Linked DNA regions of Paraburkholderia fungorum. The main gene of each other region encodes a partner of the protein of the gene in region 2 in a complex. Links are inferred from orthologs where the notes say so. Each region holds a gene or a part of one and is shown on either strand. Other genes may lie near its edges.

The links.
Region 1: the proteins of dnaG (region 2) and BLS41_RS08245 are in contact, whole or in part, in a crystal structure (PDB 2R6A), measured with the Geobacillus stearothermophilus proteins. The link is inferred for Paraburkholderia fungorum from one-to-one orthologs. Residues at the interface, in WP_049624496.1 of Geobacillus stearothermophilus: Lys456, Leu457, Leu458, Pro459, Ala460, Asn463, Ala464, Leu467, Leu535, Leu536, Ile537, Ala538, Gln544, Glu545, Asp548, Tyr549, His552; in WP_033016901.1 of Geobacillus stearothermophilus: Ser13, Glu15, Ala16, Gln18, Glu91, Leu92, Asp94, Ala95, Val96, Pro97, Thr98, Ala99, Ala100, Asn101, Tyr104, Tyr105, Ile108.

The regions. Positions count from the first base shown.
Region 1 is NZ_FNKP01000001.1:1,858,247-1,868,143, reverse strand. Bases 2,818-5,746 are described here. They hold BLS41_RS08245 (replicative DNA helicase), read right to left. Parts: upstream 5,011-5,746; coding sequence 3,625-5,010; downstream 2,818-3,624. Other genes in these bases: rpsR (30S ribosomal protein S18), read right to left, coding at 5,625-5,746; rplI (50S ribosomal protein L9), read right to left, coding at 5,145-5,597; BLS41_RS08250 (DUF47 domain-containing protein), read right to left, coding at 2,871-3,497; BLS41_RS08255 (inorganic phosphate transporter), read right to left, coding at 2,818-2,871. Also shown: BLS41_RS08270 (C40 family peptidase), read left to right, coding at 1-421; BLS41_RS08260 (SDR family oxidoreductase), read left to right, coding at 797-1,603; more of BLS41_RS08255, read right to left, coding at 1,861-2,817; more of rpsR, read right to left, coding at 5,747-5,900; priB (primosomal replication protein N), read right to left, coding at 5,903-6,202; rpsF (30S ribosomal protein S6), read right to left, coding at 6,253-6,627; BLS41_RS08220 (anti-sigma factor family protein), read right to left, coding at 7,019-8,050; BLS41_RS08215 (RNA polymerase sigma factor), read right to left, coding at 8,040-8,975; BLS41_RS08210 (LysR family transcriptional regulator), read right to left, coding at 9,142-9,897. UniProt on the Escherichia coli protein: The main replicative DNA helicase, it participates in initiation and elongation during chromosome replication. Travels ahead of the DNA replisome, separating dsDNA into templates for DNA synthesis.
Region 2 is NZ_FNKP01000002.1:109,663-119,541, reverse strand. The notes cover bases 75-2,985. They hold dnaG (DNA primase), read right to left. Parts: upstream 2,512-2,985; coding sequence 637-2,511; downstream 75-636. Other genes in these bases: BLS41_RS16735 (GatB/YqeY domain-containing protein), read right to left, coding at 2,595-2,985; rpoD (RNA polymerase sigma factor RpoD), read right to left, coding at 75-509. In the rest of the region: more of rpoD, read right to left, coding at 1-74; more of BLS41_RS16735, read right to left, coding at 2,986-3,041; BLS41_RS16725 (BaiN/RdsA family NAD(P)/FAD-dependent oxidoreductase), read right to left, coding at 3,576-4,793; tRNA (adenosine(37)-N6)-threonylcarbamoyltransferase complex transferase subunit TsaD, read left to right, coding at 4,914-5,942; GTP cyclohydrolase FolE2, read right to left, coding at 6,043-6,849; dxs (1-deoxy-D-xylulose-5-phosphate synthase), read right to left, coding at 7,092-8,999; BLS41_RS16705 (polyprenyl synthetase family protein), read right to left, coding at 9,085-9,879. UniProt on the Escherichia coli protein: RNA polymerase that catalyzes the synthesis of short RNA molecules used as primers for DNA polymerase during DNA replication.

The DNA.
Region 1 (9,897 bases), on a different replicon or contig from region 2:
TCAGACGACGACTACAGCTCGGGCGGCTCCGGCGGATCAGTTCGAGCCCCCGCCGCCAGGCTTGAGTGCCGCGCAAATGCAGGCGCGCGCCGCAGGTGCGGTATCTCCCGCAACGGCTTCGACCGCTCAAGCTCGCGCGTATGACGCCGCTAACGGCGCTTCTACACAACCAACGATAACCGCACGTTCCGTCCCACAAGCTTCAGCGGGTCGCGAACCGGACGCAATCGATGCCGCCGCTGATGCCTTTGAACCGCCGCCCCCCGCTTCAGTGGCCGTCCGGCAGGCACAGCAGGCTCAGCAAGTTGAAGAAAACGGCAGTGTGCAGATCATGCGCGCGTCGACGGGCTCACGCAGCATGCCCGCGCCGACACAAACCAACGACGATCCGATTGCGCGCTTCGCCAACGGCAACTTTTGATTTTCCGCTGCGGGTAACAGCCGGAAAGGTCGACGGAAACTGAACGTTTTAGCAGTCGAACGTTGCTCTGCGATCACTTCCAGGTCGTGTCGCGCAAAGCGGCCGTAACGCTGCACAGCGTCATCAGAATTTCGCTAACGATAACCGCGTGCTGCCCTCCGCAGACCACGGCAAGCCTTCTGCCTGACACGTAAACGCCCTCAGCCGTGACAAAACATTCGTCATCGGCCCTATTCTCCGGCAGCGCTTCCTGCGCGCGGTTCCAGAACACCGCCTAACCACTCCGCTTCCCGTGCCGCGTCAAAGGTCGCTCATCCCGGCGACGCCGACGATCTGCTATCGTCATCGATATTCTTCCGACAGCGGGTGGTGACAATGGATCTCGGGCTGAAAGACAAGGTGGTACTGATCACCGGTGGCAGCAAAGGAATCGGGCTCGCCTGTGCACGGGCGTTTGCACTCGAAGGCGCGAAAGTCGCGATCGTTTCGCGCGACCCCGCCAATCTCGCGCGCGCTTACGAGCAGTTGAAACAGGAAGGTCTGCATGTGCACCGGACGCGCGCCGATCTGCATGAACCGCACAGCGCCGCCGATATCGTCGAAGAGGTCAGCACCGCCGTCGGCCCGATCGATGTTTTGATCAACAGCGCAGGTGCGGCTCGCCGCTACGATCCGGAAACGCTCGACGCCGACGCATTCCGGGCAACGATGGAAGCGAAATATTTCCCCTACATCTATCCGCAGCAGGAAGTGTTGCGGCGCATGGCTGACCGGGCGAAAGCCGGCAACGGGGCCGCGCCCGGCGCGATCGTCAATATCATCGGGATGGGTGGCAAGGTCGCCAGCGACATCCACATCGCGGGGGGCGCCGCCAATGCCGCGCTGATGCTCGCCACCGTTGGCCTCGCCCACTATTACGCGCGCTATGGCATTCGCATCAACGCCATCAATCCCGGCTCGACGTTGACGGAGCGCGTCGAGGAAGCGGTCAAGCTGGAAGCGGCGCAGCAAGGAATCGATAGCGCGGACGCATTGGCGCGCGGGCAGGCGAAAGTGCCGCTCGGACGCTATGCAAAGCCGGAGGAAATCGCTGACGTCGCGCTATTTCTGGCGAGCCGCCGCGCGAGTTACGTAACGGGAGCGATTGTCCCGATGGATGGAGGCAGCGCGCCGTTGATCTGAGCGGCGCGGTTGCTGGCGTTATCGGAGGACTGATGCCAGGCGCCATGACGCTATAGGAAGAAAGCTCAAAGTCCTGCGGAAGGTGCCTGCGCGACGACCCGTTGATTTAAGAATCTTCCGCGCGCGGGCTTATTCGACACTGAAACTGCTACGGCAATAAACCCTTCGCTAAAGCCTTCTGGTCAGCGGCACGTGTATTCAGCCTGAAATTGCCGAATTACCGTGCCGCCCTGTGCCAAAGCACGCGACCGTCGCGCTCACAAAAAGCGATGGCCAAACCACCAGCCCGCCGCCGAGAGCACGGCCGACGCCGGAATCGTCAAAATCCACGCCCAGACGATATTGCCGGCCACTCCCCAACGCACCGCGCTCAGCTTTTGCGTCGCGCCGACACCGACGATCGCGCCGGTAATCGTGTGCGTGGTGGACACCGGAATGCCGAGCGCCGAAGCGGTGAACAATGTAATCGCCCCGCCCGACTCCGCACAAAAACCGCCAACCGGCTTCAGCTTGGTGATCTTCTGCCCCATCGTTCGGACGATGCGCCAGCCGCCGAACAAGGTACCCAATCCCATTGACAGATAGCAGCCGCCGATCACCCACAGCGGCGGCGCATCGGCGAACGACGACGCATAGCCGGTCGCGATCAGCAGCATCCAGATAATGCCGATGGTTTTCTGCGCGTCATTACCGCCGTGCCCAAGGCTATACAGCCCCGCCGAAACCAGCTGCAACCGCCGGAACCGCCGGTCGACCTTGCTGGGCGGCGTACGGAAGTAGATCCACGACACCGCGAGCATGAAGAACGAACCGAGCACGAAGCCGAGCAGCGGCGAAATAAAGATGAAGGCGACCGTTTTCAGCAGGCCGTCCATGTTCAGCGAGCCCCAGCCCGATTTGGCGAGCGCCGCGCCGACCAGGCCGCCGATCAGCGCGTGCGACGAGCTGGATGGAATACCGTAGTGCCAGGTGATGATGTTCCAGCCGATCGCGCCGACCAGCGCACCAAAAATCACGTAATGGTCGACGATGTCGGGGTCGATCGTGCCCTTACCGACCGTCGCCGCGACCTTCAGGTGAAACACGAAATACGCGATGACGTTGAACGCCGCCGCAAAGGCCACCGCCTGCTGCGGCTTCAGAACGCCCGTGGAAACGACGGTGGCGATGGAGTTCGCCGCGTCGTGAAAGCCGTTCATGAAGTCGAAAATCAGCGCGACGGCGACCAGGCCGGCGACGACCCAGATAGCGAGTTGTATCGATTGCATTATGCGTTTTCCAGCACGATGCCTTCGATGATGTTCGCTACATCCTCACACTTGTCCGTGATCGTTTCGAGCAATTCGTAAATTGCCTTCAGCTTGATCAGGGTCTTGACGTTGTCTTCTTCGCGGAACAGCTTCGACATGGCCGAACGCAGCACGCGGTCGGCTTCTGACTCCAGACGGTCGATTTCCTCGCAGGCCTTCAGGATCTGGCCGGCCTGCTTCATGTCCGACAGCAGGCTCACAGCGAACTGCACGCGCTCGGAGGTCGCCGTGCAAATGTGCGCGAGCTGGCTCGCTTCCGACGTCACGGCCTGCACGTCGTACAGCGAAATGGCGGTGGCGACGTCTTCCATCAGGTCGAGGATGTCGTCCATCGTCGTGATCAGCTTGTGGATTTCGTCACGGTCGAGCGGCGTGATGAACGTCTTGTGCAGCAGGTCGATGGTTTCGTGCGTGAGCTTGTCAGCGGCCTTCTCGGCCTTTTGCACGTTTTGCTTGTGGGTTTCCGCGTCTTGCAGATTGTCGATCAGCAGCTCGAGTTCGCGGCTCGCCGAGACGATGCACGTGGCGTGTGCATTGAAAATTTCAAAAAACTTGCCCTCGGTGGGCATGAAACGACCGAACATTGGGATCCCGAAAATTGGTCACATTATGGCTGACATAAAACCGCCACATTGTACCGTTGCGAGATAGATATCGCACTTTCGAAAGCGCCGTTACAACGGCGCCCCAGTTATCGCTTCACTTATCCACTTAGTCGCTGTAGAAATTCTGCGCGCCGGCAAAATTGTCGAACTTCGTGAATTGCCCATGGAACGTGAGCCGAACAGGTCCGATCGGACCATTCCGCTGCTTGCCGATGATGATCTCCGCCGTGCCTTTATCCGGGCTGTCCGGGTTGTAGACTTCGTCACGGTAAATGAACAGGATCACGTCGGCATCCTGCTCGATAGCACCCGATTCACGCAGATCCGACATGATCGGCCGCTTGTTGGGGCGTTGTTCGAGGCCACGGTTAAGCTGCGACAGCGCGATCACCGGCACATCGAGTTCTTTCGCCAAACTCTTTAGCGAGCGAGAAATTTCGGAAATTTCAGTCGCACGGTTTTCGCCCGATGACGAACCGCTCATCAGCTGCAAATAATCGATGATGATCAAACCGAGCTTGCCGCACTGGCGCGACAGGCGTCGTGCCCGCGAACGCAGTTCCATCGGGTTCAAACCGCCGGTTTCATCGATGAAAATCTGCGCCTCGCTCATTTTCTGCACTGCGTGCGTGAGCTTCGGCCAGTCTTCGTCGGTCAGGCGGCCGGTACGCATACGGTGCTGATCGAGTCGGCCAACGGAGCCAAGCATACGCATGGTGAGTTGCGAACCCGGCATTTCCATCGAGAACACGGCCACCGGCAACCCATACTCGACCGCCACGTATTCGCCGATATTCATCGAGAACGCCGTTTTACCCATCGACGGACGTCCCGCGACGATGATCAATTCGCCGCCGTGCATGCCCGAGGTCATGCGGTCCAGGTCGACGAAGCCGGTTGGCGTGCCCGTCACGTCACTCGGATTGGCGGTGTGGTACAGCGTGTCGATCCGCTCGACCACCTGAGTCAGCAATGGCCCGATTTCCAGGAAGCCTTGGGTACCTCGCGCGCCGTCTTCCGCGATCGAAAACACTTTCGATTCCGCTTCGTCCAGCAACTGCCGTACTTCCTTGCCTTGCGGATTGAACGCGTCAGCCGAAATTTCGTCGGCCACGGAAACCAGACGACGCAGCACCGCGCGATCGCGCACGATTTCCGCATAACGACGAATATTGGCTGCGCTCGGTGTGTTCTGCGCAAGCGCATTCAGATACGCGAGACCGCCGACCTCTTCCGCCTTGCCCGAGGTGCCGAGCGCCTCGTACACGGTAATCACGTCGGCCGGACGCGTGGCCGCGATCAGCTTGCCGATGTGTTCGAAGATGATACGGTGGTCGTAGCGGTAAAAATCGCTCTGCGACAGGAAGTCGGCGATGCGGTCCCAGGCCGCGTTGTCGAGCAGCAAGCCGCCCAGCACCGATTGCTCGGCCTCGATCGAATGCGGCGGGACTTTCAGCGACTCGAGTTGGGGATCTTTGGACGGTGCGTTCATGGGGAAGAATTATCGGGTAATCGGGCGGCGGCGGCGAGCGCAAAAACTAAAAAAAACAGGCATAAAAAAAGCAGGGGCCGGTTACCCGGCCCCTGCCTTTCGCCAGCTAAATCCTGGCAAATACTACGTGATGCTTAGACGTGTTCGCCGATCACAGCCACCGTCACTTCGACGACGACGTCGGTGTGCAGCGACACTTGAACAGCGTGATCGCCGACGATCTTCAGCGGGCCTTCCGGCAGACGCACTTGCGCCTTTTCCACTGCGAAGCCTTGCTTCGTGATCGCTTCAGCGATGTCAGCGTTGGTCACCGAGCCGAACAGACGGCCGTCGACGCCAGCTTTCTGACCGATCTGAACCGTCGAGCCTGCCAGCTTTTCGCCTTGGGCCGTAGCGGCTGCCAGCTTTTCAGCTGCGATCTTTTCGAGTTCTGCACGGCGGACTTCGAATTCAGCCAAAGCGTCCTTCGTTGCACGGCGAGCTTGCTTGTTCGGGATCAGGAAGTTACGTGCGTAGCCGTCCTTGACCTTAACGATATCGCCCAGGTTGCCCAGATTGACGACTTTTTCCAGAAGAATGATTTGCATTCAGATGCTCCTTATCGCGTCGTCGGGTTAGGCCTTGTGCTGGTCGGTGTACGGCACCAGCGCGAGGAAACGTGCGCGCTTGATTGCCGTATCCAGCTGGCGTTGATAGTGCGACTTCGTACCCGTGAGACGCGCCGGCGTGATCTTGCCGTTTTCGCCGATGAAGTCCTTCAGCGTTTCGAGGTCCTTGTAGTCGATGTGATCGACGCCAGCGGCCGTGAAACGGCAGAACTTCTTGCGCTTGAAGAGCGGATTTTGTTGCTGACGACGCTTGTCGAATTTCTTACCAGTCGGGCGGGGCATGTTCAGTCCTTTCCAATGTCCTGCAATTCTGTGATGTGAAATACCAGAGTTCGTGCGTTGCGGTGCTTTTTTGCCAGGAAGCCTGTGAAGAGCGTTTCCACGCCCATCGGACAGCTTTCCAGCCTACCGCTCGCCTCGCCTGCCGCTACCGCCTGCATGGTCAGTTCGACTTGCCGGGCAATGCCGGCTTCGACGACTTCCGTGCGGTGGTGCAACGTGCAACCTGCAATCGGAACGCCGGCGGGGGTGTACCGCACCGGTTCGCGTTCGACGACGCTGGCCGTAAGTTGCAACCGGTTCATGTAGCCTTGGGCGAGAACAACGCCTGTTCTGGTAGCTTAAATAGTGTGTCTTAAGCCTGCGCTTCGGACGGTTGCGTAGCAGCCGACTTCTTGGCTTCTTCGCGCTGCACTTCCTTCATCATCGGCGACGGGGCCGTTTCGGCCTTCTTCAGCTTGACGATGAGGTGACGCAGAACAGCGTCGTTGAACTTGAATGCGTGTTCCAGCTCGTCGAGCGTGGTTTGGTCGCATTCGATGTTCATGCAGACGTAGTGAGCCTTGGCGAGTTTCTCGATCATGTAGGCCAGTTGGCGACGGCCCCAGTCTTCGATACGGTGGATCTGGCCACCGTGCGAGGTGATCGTGGACTTGTAACGCTCGATCATTGCGGGCACTTGCTCGCTTTGATCCGGGTGCACGATAAATACGATTTCGTAATGACGCATATTCACTCCTTGTGCTGACTTATGGATAAAAGCCACCCGGGCGTCGGAACCGGTGTGGCAAGTGAGAAGCCAAAGAGTGTAACCCGAATAGGGCCGGGTTGCAAGATATCCCGTCGATTCAACGCGTGAATCGGGAGTGTTTTCAAAGGTTTAGGGACAGGCTGGCCCGATCGCCGCAAGACGTTTTGGGCGCAGACATATCGGAACGGCAAGCTCTGGTCAATTTCCGCGACCACTCCCCGGGGTCGCTCGCGCAGTCTGGGCGTCGCTTTACGGCCGCCGAGGACGCTGTAGAAACATGAATGCTGCCGGCCGCTATTTGCCTGCAGATCATCAAGGCAACGCGGCCTCAGCCCGCTCAGAACCTTGCCGCATAAGCAAGACTTTGAAGCTAGGAGCCGCCTTCGGTACGCTCGCTGCCGCTTTGCAGACGCGCCTTCAGCGCGGCCTCCAGCCCTGTCAGCGCATCGGGCGCGGCGTCCGAAATCGCCCACCAGGTCATGCCTTCAGCATCCCAGTGGGCGATCGAGTAGCCCTCCCGCCCCACTATCGACGGCGCGGCGCTCCCCACGTTCCGGCCTGCGCCGCCCGATGCCGCCTGCGGAAAGACGTACACGTCGATTACGTGCTTGCCGTACCGGTACACCAGCACCCCCACCCGCTGATGCGCGAGGTAGTCGAGCCGTCCACCCTGCAACGGGAAACCGCTGGCGGCAAGATCCTCGACCGGCGGCGAATAGTCCAGCCGGCCGTTGAACCAGGGCTTGACCGTGTGCCGGTCGGTCGAAATCACGTCGATGTCGCGGCCCGACACCTGCGCCCTCACGTGGCTCTCAACCAGTTCGTCGGCGAATGGGGAAATATCTGCGGAACGGTGCAGGGTCAACGCCACGCCCGCCGCTCCAGCGCCCAGCGCGATAACCAGCGCAGCGAGCCACCCCGAAGCAAACAGCCGGTTTGCGCCGCCCGTGGCGACCGGCCCGCCAAAGCCGCCTGACTGACCGCGCAAGCCATCGAGTAATCCAGCCAGGAAGGACCGGCGCCGCTGACGCGGGCGCGACTCTGGTGCTGCGTCGCCGGGTGTACCTTGCGCGCCGCCCGGTTGATTGACGCCGCTCCGCCCGTTATTCGTCGCGGATTCTCCGGTTGCATAAGCGTCAGTGTCAGAACGGATATCCGCCGCTGTCGCAGCCAGCCCTTCTTCAATCGCCGGCAAACCGGCGATGATCCGCGCCCTCAGCGACTGCGGCGCGCGATGATAAGGCGTCGTCCGCAGCGCACCACTCAATGTCCGCAAGTTGTCGCTCTCGCGACGGCACGCGTCGCAACTCTCGATATGTTGCTGGATGCGCCGGGCTTCCGGTGCGGGCAACTCATGATCGGCGTTCGCATCGAGGAGCGGCCGGGCTTCTTTACAGTCCATCTGGCGTCTCCTGAGCGGAGCCCGGCGCGCCTGCGCCGGGTGGGTTGAGTGGCCGGCCGTTTGCGGACGCCCGGAGCGGTGTAACTGTTGCCGTGCCAAACTTGCCGGCGGCGGGCGTTTCCGGGGGATGCGCTTCCGGGGGATACCCTTCATTACCATCCGGCGTCGGCCGGTTACCGGCATCTGTACGAGCACTGGCGGACGAATCCGGCGAAGGCGTTGTGTGTTCCGCACGAGCAGCCGAACGCTTCGCCGCCTCCTGCGAGCCGGAACCCTGCTGGCGCCCTGGCTGGGTCGACGTTCCGTCTGCCGGCATCCGCGTGTTGCAGCCCGAAGCCCCCGTGCGCGGAGGCTTCGAGCCCTGTTTCTCCATCAGCACTGCCGCCAGCTTCCGGCGCCCTCGCGCAAGCCTCGACATCACCGTGCCGATCGGCAAATCCGCCACCACGGCGATCTCCCGATACCCCATCTCTTCCAGTTCGCGCAGGATCAGCACCTCCCTGTACTCCACCGGCAACTGCGCGAGCGCTTCGTGTATGAGCTTCGTATCTTCGTCGCGGATCAGCAGCGTCTGAGGATCGTCGCCGCCCGCGCTCCATCCGTCGAACGTCGCATCGTCCATCGTGTCGTCGAATTCGAGCATGTCGTGCGACGGCCCGCGCCGACGCCACTCCGTGTACCAGGTACGACGCACGATCGCCAGCAGCCACGGCCGCGCAGTGTCGCCGCGAAACGTGTCGAAGAAGCGGAAAGCGCGCATGAACGCTTCCTGGACAACGTCATCGGCATCGTTCGCGTTGCCGCATAACCAGCGTGCGAGGTTGTACGCGGCGTCGAGATGCGGCAGCGCGAGCTGCTGGAAACGGCGGCTCCTCGCTGCATCGGTATCGCCTCGCTCGCGGGCGTCTGTTTCGGTCTGGACCACCTCGGCCCTCCAGGGCATTGCGGCTATGCGGTGCGGCTCGTCGTGACTGCCTTTCATCGCATAACCGGTCATCTGCCGAGTTTATTCCCGCTGGTGTGGAGGATTGGCCAAAAAGATGGGCGGCAGGCGGCCAATTCCCTCCTCCGCCCGTTCCCAACACCGCCCATCAATACGCCGGCCGATTCCAATACCCGTCGCTCGCATACACCTCTTTCAGATAATCGATGAAATACCGCACCCTTGCCGGCACATAACGCTGCTGCGGATACACGGCGAGGATGTCGTAATCGGGCAACGCAAACTCGTCGAGCACGGTTTCCAGCTCGCCGCGCGCCAGTTGCTGCTGGATTTCCCACGTAGAACGCCAGCCCAGCCCCAAACCCTCCGATACCCACCGATGCAGCAGCTCGCCGTCGTTGCAATCGAGCGAGCCGCCCACCCGCACGGTCGCCAGCTTGCCGTTGCGGCGGAAATACCAGCCGCGGTTCTGCCCGCCTTGCAGATTGAACGCGAGACAGTTGTGCTGCGGCAGATCCTCGAGCGTTTTCGGCTTGCCGTGCCGACGGAAATAATCGGGCGTGCCGCACACCACGCGCCGGTTGGTCGCCAGTTTCACTGCGACAAAGTTCGGATCGACCGCGCCGCCGATCCTGATCGACAGGTCGTACCCTTCGCGCACCAGGTCGACCACCCGGTCGGTCAGGTTGAACGACAGTTGCAACTCGGGCTTGTCGGCGAGGAAAGCGGGGGCGAGCGGCGCAACGTGCTTGCGCCCGAACGCAGCGGGCGCCGACACGATCAGGTGACCGTTCACCGCGCGCCGCCCGGCGCTCAGTTCGTTTTCCGCCTGATCCCAGTCGGTCAGCAAACCCCGGCAGCGCTCCAGAAACGCGGCGCCCTCTTCGCTCACCACCAGCCGCCG
Region 2 (9,879 bases):
CCCGGCTGCGACGACGCGAATGCATCTTTCAGCAGCGCTTTTTCCTTGGCACGACGGTCACGAGCCTTGACCTTTTCGACCTTGCCAGGAGGCGCGGCAGGAGTCTCTTCGGTCTGGGGTGCTTCGTCATCGACGGATACTTCAGTCAGCTTTTTCGTCATGGAGTTCGCCGTACCGGCTGTAGTCTCGACTCGCGGCTGTTGGACAACAGCCGGTTGAACCGTGGATACTGGAATCTCACGCGCCGCCGCCTCGTCCTGCACAGCAGGCGCTTCCCTTTCGCTTCTGACACCTGACCCCGTAGTGGCCGGTTGTGGTGCAGCTTTCGCTGCCCTGACCGGATCCGCGCGCGCGGCCGAAGTGGTCGATGAGTTCTTCCCGGCAACTGGCGTAACGCTGACGGTAGACGTTTTTCTGGCGGAAGAAACTAACCTGGCCTCGGTGACCTTTCTGGTCGGCTCCGTGGAGCCTGTGCCTGTCGCTTTATTTCCGCCCGTAGTCTTTGCCATCGCATCGCCTTTTCGCCTTTGCTAGGAAAACCCTTGAAAAACAAACCGCTGGAAACCCTCAATTATAGCACTTGGGTTTTTTGTCAACCTTTTTGTGAATCCTTTGTCAGTCCTTCCGCCAAGCCCTTTACAGGCCTAGCTGACGCTTCATGTCAGCCCGCTTTCTGTTCAGTTCCGAGAGCTCCGCGAACTCTTCCGGCGTGTGCCGGGATTGCCGCGAAAGTTGCTCGAGACGCTCGCAGTAAGCGTCATACCGCATCTTCAGGATCGCGGCCTTCAGTTCCTCACCCACGATCCGCTCCTGCTCCCGCCGCTCCTCGATAACAGTCGCATCCTCGGGATCTTTTAGCAGCAAATCCCGGACATTTTCATCATAGTCCAGAATTTTGCGAAAGATTTCCTCGAAAGTTGGGGCGTTTGCGCCGTTTCGCAATAGGTCGGACAACAACTGAAACTCCGCCGAATCGCCGAGTGCACGTGCGTGCGTCGTCACTTCCTCGAACAGTTCGCCGTGCCGGGTCACGCTCAGAAGCGCCTGTTCGGCGTCTTCGTCGAGCACGGCCACCGTGCGCGGATACATCACCAGATTGCGCAGGGTCTTTTCCTCGATTCCCGTGACGCTGCGTCGATCCTTGCGAGCGGGCGCCTGGCGCGCAGCCGCTGCGATTCGCGAATCGACTTCGCAAAGAGCGGCAACTTCGTCGAACGGCACGTCGAGCCGGTCGGCAAACATATGCATGATCTGCGCGCGCAACGCGTTGGCCGGCAAGGCCTGCAACAGCGGCTTGGCGTCGAACAGCGCGCGGGCACGGCCTTCCGGCTGATCCAGTTCCTTGCCCGTGAGCACTTCGTTCAGCATGAATTGCGACAGCGGCATCGCGCGTTCGACCTGTTCGGCAAACGCCTCCGTGCCAAATTCGCGTACATAGCTGTCGGGGTCGTGCTCGGACGGGAGGAACAGGAAGCGGATGGTCCGGTTGTCCGCCGCATGCGGCAAGCAGGCGTCCAGCGCGCGACGGGCGGCGCGACGGCCGGCCGAATCGCCGTCGAAACTGAAGATGACCGTGTCGGTCTGGCGCATCAGTTTCTGGACGTGAATCGGTGTGCAGGCCGTACCGAGCGTGGCAACCGCGTTCTGGAACCCCAACTGGGCCAGCGCAACCACGTCCATGTAGCCTTCGACCACGAGCACGTAATGTTGCTCGCGAATCGCTAGCCGCGCCTCGAACAGGCCGTATAGCTCGCTGCCTTTGTTAAATAGCGGCGTTTCGGGCGAATTCAAATACTTGGGCTCGCCGCCGTCCAGCACGCGGCCGCCGAAGCCGATCACCTGCCCTTTGACATTGCGGATCGGGAACATGATCCGCTCTCGAAATCGGTCATAACGGCGGTTCTGCCCTTGCGCATCCGACTTTTCGCTGACGATAACCAGCCCCGATTCGACCAGTGAATCGTCCCGGTAATTGGGAAATGCGGGCTCGAGATTCTGCCAGCCGTCCGGCGCATAGCCGAGGCCGAAACGGGCCGCGATTTCGCCGGTCAAGCCGCGTTTCTTCAGATACTGGATGGCATTGGGCGCGCTGCGCAGCTGCTTGCGGTAGTAATCGCAGGCGGTTTGCATGACGTCGGACAGCGCGGTCGTGACGGCTTTGGACGCCCCCGACGAATAACCGCCGGAACCGCCCGAGCCACCGCCATATCCCGGCGACGGTTCGTTCGGCACGGTCAAGCCGACCGATTGCGCCAGATCGTTGACCGCCTCGGGAAACGAGGAACCGACGTGCTCCATCAGGAAGCCGATGGCCGTGCCATGCGCGCCGCAGCCGAAGCAGTGATAGAACTGTTTAGTCGGACTAACCGTAAACGAAGGGCTTTTCTCGTTGTGGAACGGACAAAGCCCCATGAAGTTCGCGCCGCCCTTTTTCAACTGCACGTACCGGCCGACCACGTCGACGATATCGACGCGGTTGAGCAGGTCCTGCAGGAATGACGGTGGAATCACAGTAAATGACGCTACCTTAAAAGCTCAACGCTGCGCGCGCCGCCGTCGGGCGGCGTGGCGCGCAGGCCGGGGTCAAACAGAAATTACTTCGAGAGCGCAGCTTTGACCTGCGCCGAAACCGCAGTCATGTCGGCGCGGCCGGCCAGCTTCGGCTTGAGCACGCCCATCACCTTGCCCATGTCCTGCGGACCGGCTGCGCCGGTTTGCGCGACCGCTGCCTGAACTTCGGCAACGATTTCCGCTTCGGACATCTGCTCCGGCATGTACGCAGCGAGGATGGCCAGCTCGGCCTTTTCCTTGTCGGCGAGATCCGTGCGGGCGGCGGCTTCGAACTGGCTGATCGAATCCTTGCGCTGCTTGATCATCTTGTCGACGACCGCCGTGATCGCGGTGTCGTCGAGCGTCACGCGCTCATCGACTTCGCGTTGCTTGATGGCGGCGAGCAGCAGACGGATCGTGCCGAGACGCTCGGTCTCGCGCGCCCGCATGGCAGCTTTCATATCGTCGTTGATCCGGTCCTTGAGAGTCATCACTCACCTGAATGCGTTGAAATTTGAAAAACCGGCGGGGCGGACACCACTCCGCTGCATCAACACGAATACCCGCTTGGGGACTGCTTCCTCAAGCGGGTTGGCGCAATATGCGTAGTGGATGCGACCCTGCCGGCTGGCCCGAAGGGCCGTGTTTCCGTGATGGCACCTGCTGTGCCGCCACCGGTTGGATGTCGCCGCTCCGTTCAGACGGAACCGCGGCAACGCCAGAATCAGTAGAACTTCTTTGGCAGCATCTGACCACGCAGACGCTTGAAATGACGCTTCACCGCAGCCGCCTTCCTGCGCTTGCGCCCAGCCGTAGGTTTTTTGCAAAACCCGCGAGCGCGAAGCTCGGTCAGCAAGCCGTTTTTCTCCGCGGTGCGCCTGAAACGGCGCATGGCGACCTAAAGCGGCTCGTTGTCTGCTCGTTGCCTTTCACGCGGATTATCGTCATTTTTCAACAACGAAACCCCGCAGAGGTTCAGGAGTATAGCAGAGCTTTCTCACAAAGCTAATGCGCCGTCAAGCCCTTTATGCTGCCCGCGCGAACTCGGCGGCGGCCTGCCCGGCAGCCACGCCAGAGGCCCATGCCCACTGGAAATTGTAGCCGCCGAGCCAGCCGGTCACATCGACCGCCTCGCCGATGAAATACAGGCCAGGCGTGCGTTCGCTCATCATCGTCGACGACGACAAACCGCGCGTATCGACACCGCCGCGCGTGACTTCCGCCTTGCGATAGCCCTCGGTGCCGTTCGGCGTCAGCGTCCAGCGCGACAGCGCGTCGCCGACTCGCCGCAGCGTCTTGTCCGGCAGATCCGCCACGCGCGCCTCAGCGGGAATCTGGTGGGTGTCGAGCCAGACGTGCGCGAGCCGCTGCGGCACCCACTCGGACAGCAGGTTGGCGATCTGGCGTTTGGTACCCGTTTTCGCCTCCAGCAGGTCGGCGGTGGCGTCGCGTTCAGGCAGCAGATTGATATGAATCGGCTCGCCAGGCTGCCAGTAGCTCGAAATCTGCAGCACGCCTGGGCCGGACAAACCACGGTGAGTGAGCAGCAGGTCTTCGTTGAATTCGGCACCGGTTTTCTTGTTGCCGGTCGCCAGCTGCACGTCGAGCGAGACGCCCGAAAGCGCCGCGAACGGCGCCCAGTCGGCTGCGGCGAAAGTCAGCGGAACCAGCGCCGGGCGCGTGTCGATCAGCTTGTGACCAAACTGCTTGGCGAGCCGGTAAGCAAAATCGGTCGCGCCGATTTTCGGAATCGACAGGCCGCCGGTCGCCACCACCAGCGCGCTCGCGGTGATCGGACCCGACGGGGTGTCCAGCGTGAAGCGGCCTTGCGCGTCCTGACGCACTTCTTCCACCGACAGCGGTGTGCGCCACGCAATCCGGCCCGCATCGCACTCGGCCTTCAGCACGTTGATGATCGCGTCGCTCGACTGGTCGCAGAAAAGCTGCCCCTTGTGCTTCTCGTGCCATGTCACGTGATGCCGCTTGAGCAGCGCCATGAAGTCGCGCGGCGTGTAGCGAGCCAGCGCCGAACGGCAGAAATGCGGATTCGCCGACAAATAATTATTCGGCCCCGCGTAAAGATTCGTGAAATTGCACCGGCCGCCGCCGGAAATGCGGATTTTTTCCGCGAGACGCTGCGAGTGGTCGATCAGCACCACGCGGCGGCCGAGTTGCCCGGCCACGGCCGCGCACATCATGCCGGCCGCGCCCGCGCCGATCACTGCGATATCGAAGGATTCCATGGGGCCGCATTGTACCCGCGCGTCTGCGGGCGCTTACCCACGCTGCTATACTTTCAGGCTTACCTTTTTCTTTCGGACGCGCGCGCGGTCACCACTTTTGCGCCGTTCAAACCACCCATCATGCTCGTTCTCGGCATCGAAAGCTCCTGCGACGAAACCGGTCTCGCGCTCTACGACACGGAGCGCGGCCTGCTCGCGCACGCGCTGCACTCGCAAATCGCGATGCATCGGGAGTACGGCGGCGTCGTGCCGGAACTGGCGTCGCGCGATCACATCCGGCGCGCGCTGCCGTTGCTCGAAGAGGTGATGGAACGCGCGGGCACCGTGCGCAGCGACATCGACGCGATCGCCTACACGCAAGGGCCGGGGCTCGCGGGCGCGCTGCTGGTCGGCGCGAGCGTCGCCAATTCGCTGGCGATGGCGTGGGACAAGCCGACCATCGGCATCCATCACCTTGAAGGCCATTTGCTGTCGCCGCTGCTCGTGGATGAACCGCCGCCGTTCCCGTTCGTTGCGTTGCTGGTGTCCGGCGGACATACGCAATTGATGCGCGTGACCGACGTGGGCGTCTACGAGACGCTCGGCGAAACGCTCGACGACGCCGCCGGCGAAGCCTTCGACAAAACCGCGAAGCTGCTCGGCCTCGGCTACCCAGGCGGCCCGGAAGTCTCGCGCATGGCCGAATTCGGCACACCGGGCGCCGTGGTTCTGCCGCGCCCGATGCTGCATTCCGGCGACCTCGATTTCAGCTTCAGCGGCCTGAAAACGGCGGTGCTGACGAACGCCAAAAAGCTCGGCGGCGCGAACATCTGCGAACAGGCGAAAGCCGATCTGGCGCGAGGTTTCGTCGATGCAGCGGTTGACGTGCTGGCCGCCAAATCGCTGGCTGCGCTGAAGAAGACGAAGCTCAACCGGCTGGTCGTCGCGGGCGGCGTGGGCGCGAACCGTCAACTGCGCGAAGCGCTCTCCGCTGCCGCGAAGAAGCGCAATTTCTACGTGCATTACCCCGACCTGTCGCTGTGCACGGACAACGGCGCGATGATCGCGCTGGCCGGCGCGTTGCGTTTGCAGCGTTGGCCGGATCAGTCGGGCAAGGATTACGCGTTCACCGTGAAGCCGCGCTGGGATCTGACGTCGCTCGCGCGCTAGGCTGCGCATCCGGGCCTACCCGGGCAACTCGAGCCGTAAAAAAAGCCGCTTGAAAAGCGGCTTTTTTCTTGCGCTGCTAAGGCAGTGCGCTGCGTGACGGTCAGGCCACCCGCTTGTCCCGCTCGATCACCGCATACGCGCTGTGATTGTGAATCGACTCGAAGTTCTCGGCTTCGAGCGAATACGCGACAATCCGCTCGTCCGCATTCAGACGTTGCGCGACGTCGCGCACGAGGTCTTCGACGAACTTCGGATTTTCATACGCGCGCTCGGTGACGAACTTCTCATCCGGGCGCTTGAGCAGGCCCCACAGTTCGCACGACGCCTCTTCTTCGGCGATCCGCACCAGTTCTTCAACGGCCACATCGCCCGTGAGTTCGGCGTTGATCGTCACGTGCGAGCGCTGATTGTGCGCGCCGTACTGCGAGATTTTCTTCGAACACGGGCACAGGCTCGTGACCGGCACCAGCACTTTCAGGAACAGACGCGTCGCGCCGTTGCGCGCGTCGCCGGTCAACGTGACCTCATAGTCGAGCAGACTTTGCACGCCCGACACCGGCGCGGTCTTGTTCACGAAGTACGGGAACGACACTTCGATACGGCCCGCTTCGGCTTCGAGCTTGTCGAGCATCGCCGCGAGCATCGTGCGGAACGTGGCCGATTCGAGCGGCGCCTTGTTCTCTTCGAGCAACGCGACGAAACGCGACATGTGCGTGCCCTTCTGCTCAGCCGGCAGATGCACGTCGAGGTTCCACGTGCCGACCGTCGGCTGCACTTCGCCGGCTTGCGTACGCACCGTCAACGGATGACGCACGCCCTTGACGCCGACTCGTTGAATCGGAATTTGACGCGTATCGGGCGTGCTTTGCACGTCGGGCATCACAAAGGCGGGATTCATCTGGTTCATTTTTTTGTCCTTTCAGGAGACGCCGGGCCGCCCAGGTTGTCCGCGCCCGACGATCCCGTTGGGGATCGAGGGCTGTCGCGAGTCGACCGGATGGGGTGCTCGGCGGCCGTGCGAATCAGGATGCGCAACGGCGAACGCCGGCCTGGGCCGGCGTTTTAAGATGGGCCAGAGGCTCACCGATTCAAGTGGGAAACCGCCATGGCCGCGCTGACACAGCGGCAACATGGCAAACGGCAGCGCAATTAAGCGACGCGCTTCACCGAAGATTGACCGCCGACCGCGCCGCTCGACAGAAAGCGCTCGCGAATCGACTTGGCGATGCCCGTAGCGTCGAGACCGCACGCGGCGAGCAGCTTGGCCGGATCCCCATGATCGATGAACTGGTCGGGGAGGCCCAATTGTAGTACGGGACGAATAACCCCACTTTCAAGCAGGGCTTCGACGCAAGCCGAACCTGCACCGCCCATCACACAGCCTTCTTCGACGGTGACGATGGCGTCGTGCGTTTCGGCCAGCTGGCGGACCAGTTCGGCGTCGAGCGGCTTGACGAAGCGCATGTTCGCGACCGTCGCGTCCAGTTGCTCAGCGGCTGCGAGCGACGGCGCAACCATCGTGCCGAACGCCAGAATCGCAATGCGCTTGCCGGCCGGCTGCGAGGTTTCGCGACGCACTTCGCCCTTGCCGATCGGCAACGCCGCCATCTGCTTGACGGTGGCGACACCCGTACCCGCACCGCGCGGATAACGCACCGCCGTCGGATTCGGTTGCTGCAACGCCGTGTACAACATCTGACGGCATTCGTTTTCGTCCGACGCAGCCATCACCGTCATGTTCGGGATGCAGCGCAGGAACGCGAGATCGTAAGCGCCTGCGTGCGTGGCGCCGTCCGCGCCGACCAGACCCGCGCGGTCGATCGCGAACACCACTGGCAGATTTTGCAGCGCGACGTCGTGGATCAACTGATCGTACGCACGTTGCAGGAAGGTCGAGTAGATCGCCACGACCGGCTTCATGCCGTCCGCAGCCAGACCGCCCGCGAAGGTCACGGCGTGCTGCTCGGCAATGCCGACGTCGAAGTAACGCTCCGGGAAGCGCTTCTCGAACTCGACCATGCCCGAACCTTCGCGCATGGCCGGCGTGATACCGACGACGCGCGCGTCCAGCTCGGCCGCGTCGCACAGCCACTCGCCGAACACTTGCGTGTAGGTCTTCTTCGACGGTGTGGTGGCCGGCTTGATGCCTTCCGCCGGGTTGAACTTGCCCGGGCCGTGGTAAAGCACCGGATCGGCCTCGGCCAGCTTGTAGCCCTGACCCTTCTTCGTGACGACGTGCAGGAATTGCGGACCGCGCAGTTCCTTGATGTTCTGCAGCGTCGGGATCAGCGAATCGAGGTCGTGACCGTCGATCGGGCCGATGTAGTTGAAGCCGAACTCTTCGAACAGCGTGGCCGGCACGATCATGCCCTTAGCGTGCTCTTCGAGCTTGCGAGCCAGGTCGAGCATCGGCGGCGCGACGCGCAGCACGCGTTCGACGCCCGCACGCGCGGCGGCGTAGAAACGGCCCGACATCAGGCGCGCGAGATGGCGATTCAGCGCGCCGACCGGCGGCGAAATCGACATGTCGTTGTCGTTCAGGATGACCAGCAGCGGCACGTCGTCTTCGACACCGGCGTTGTTCATCGCCTCGAAAGCCATGCCAGCCGTCATGGCGCCGTCGCCGATCACGGCGATGCCCATGCGGTTATCGCCCTGCAGCTTGCTCGCGACCGCCATGCCGAGCGCAGCCGAAATGGACGTGCTGGAGTGCGCGGTGCCGAACGTGTCGTATTCCGACTCGTCGCGCTTCGGGAAGCCCGAAATCCCGTCGAGCTGACGCAGCGTGTGCATCTTGTCGCGGCGACCCGTCAGGATCTTGTGCGGGTACGTTTGATGACCGACGTCCCAGACAATCCGGTCGCGCGGTGTGTCGAACACATAGTGCAGAGCAATGGTCAACTCGACCGTGCCGAGGTTGGACGAAAGATGGCCGCCCGTCTGCGATACGCTGTCGAGCACAAAGGCACGCAACTCGTCTGCAAGCGGTTGCAACTGGCGGCGATCGAGGCGGCGCAAGGCTGCCGGGTCGTCAATGGTTTTCAGCAAGTCGTACATCGTCGTTCCATTGTAGGAAAACTTACGCGCCCGCACTTCATACATGCACCCGGGGATAAAGGTGCGCGGCGGCGGGCTTTCGCGTTCAGCTAACCCGGTTCACTACCAGGTCGGCCAATTCGGCAAGACGCTGCGCGCGTGCGCCGAACGGCGCAATCGCGGCGTGGGCGTCGCTGCGCAGTTGCGCTGCGAGCGCACGGGAAGCGTCAAGGCCAATAATCGACACGTAGGTCGGCTTGCCGTCCTTCGCGTCTTTGCCTGCGGTCTTGCCGAGCGTCGCGGAGTCGGTCGTGACGTCGAGAATGTCGTCGACGACCTGAAACGCGAGGCCGACAGCGGCCGAATAGGCGTCGAGTGCACGCATGGCTTCCGCGTCCGGCGTTTCGCCCGCCAGTGCGCCCATGCGCACCGCGGCGCGCAGCAATGCACCGGTTTTCAGCCGATGCATGGTTTCCAGTTGCGGACGCGTCAGCGTGTGGCCGACGCTAGCAAGATCGATTGCCTGACCGCCGCACATGCCGATCGAGCCGCTCGCCAACGCCAGTTCACGCACCAGCGAAGCCTGCTGCGCCGGCGCCAGAACCTCGGACGTCAGCGCAACGAAAGCTTGCGATTGCAGCGCGTCGCCGACCAGCAATGCCGTCGCTTCGTCATATTTGACGTGTACCGTCGGCTTGCCGCGACGCAACGCGTCGTCGTCCATACAGGGCATGTCGTCGTGCACGAGCGAGTACACGTGGATCATTTCCAGCGCTGCCGCTGCCGCATCCAGGCATTCGGCGCGCGCGCCGGTCAGCTCGCCGGCCGCATGGCACAGCAGCGGGCGAACCCGCTTGCCGCCGCCCAGCACCGCATAGCGCATGGCCTCGTGCAGTTTCGC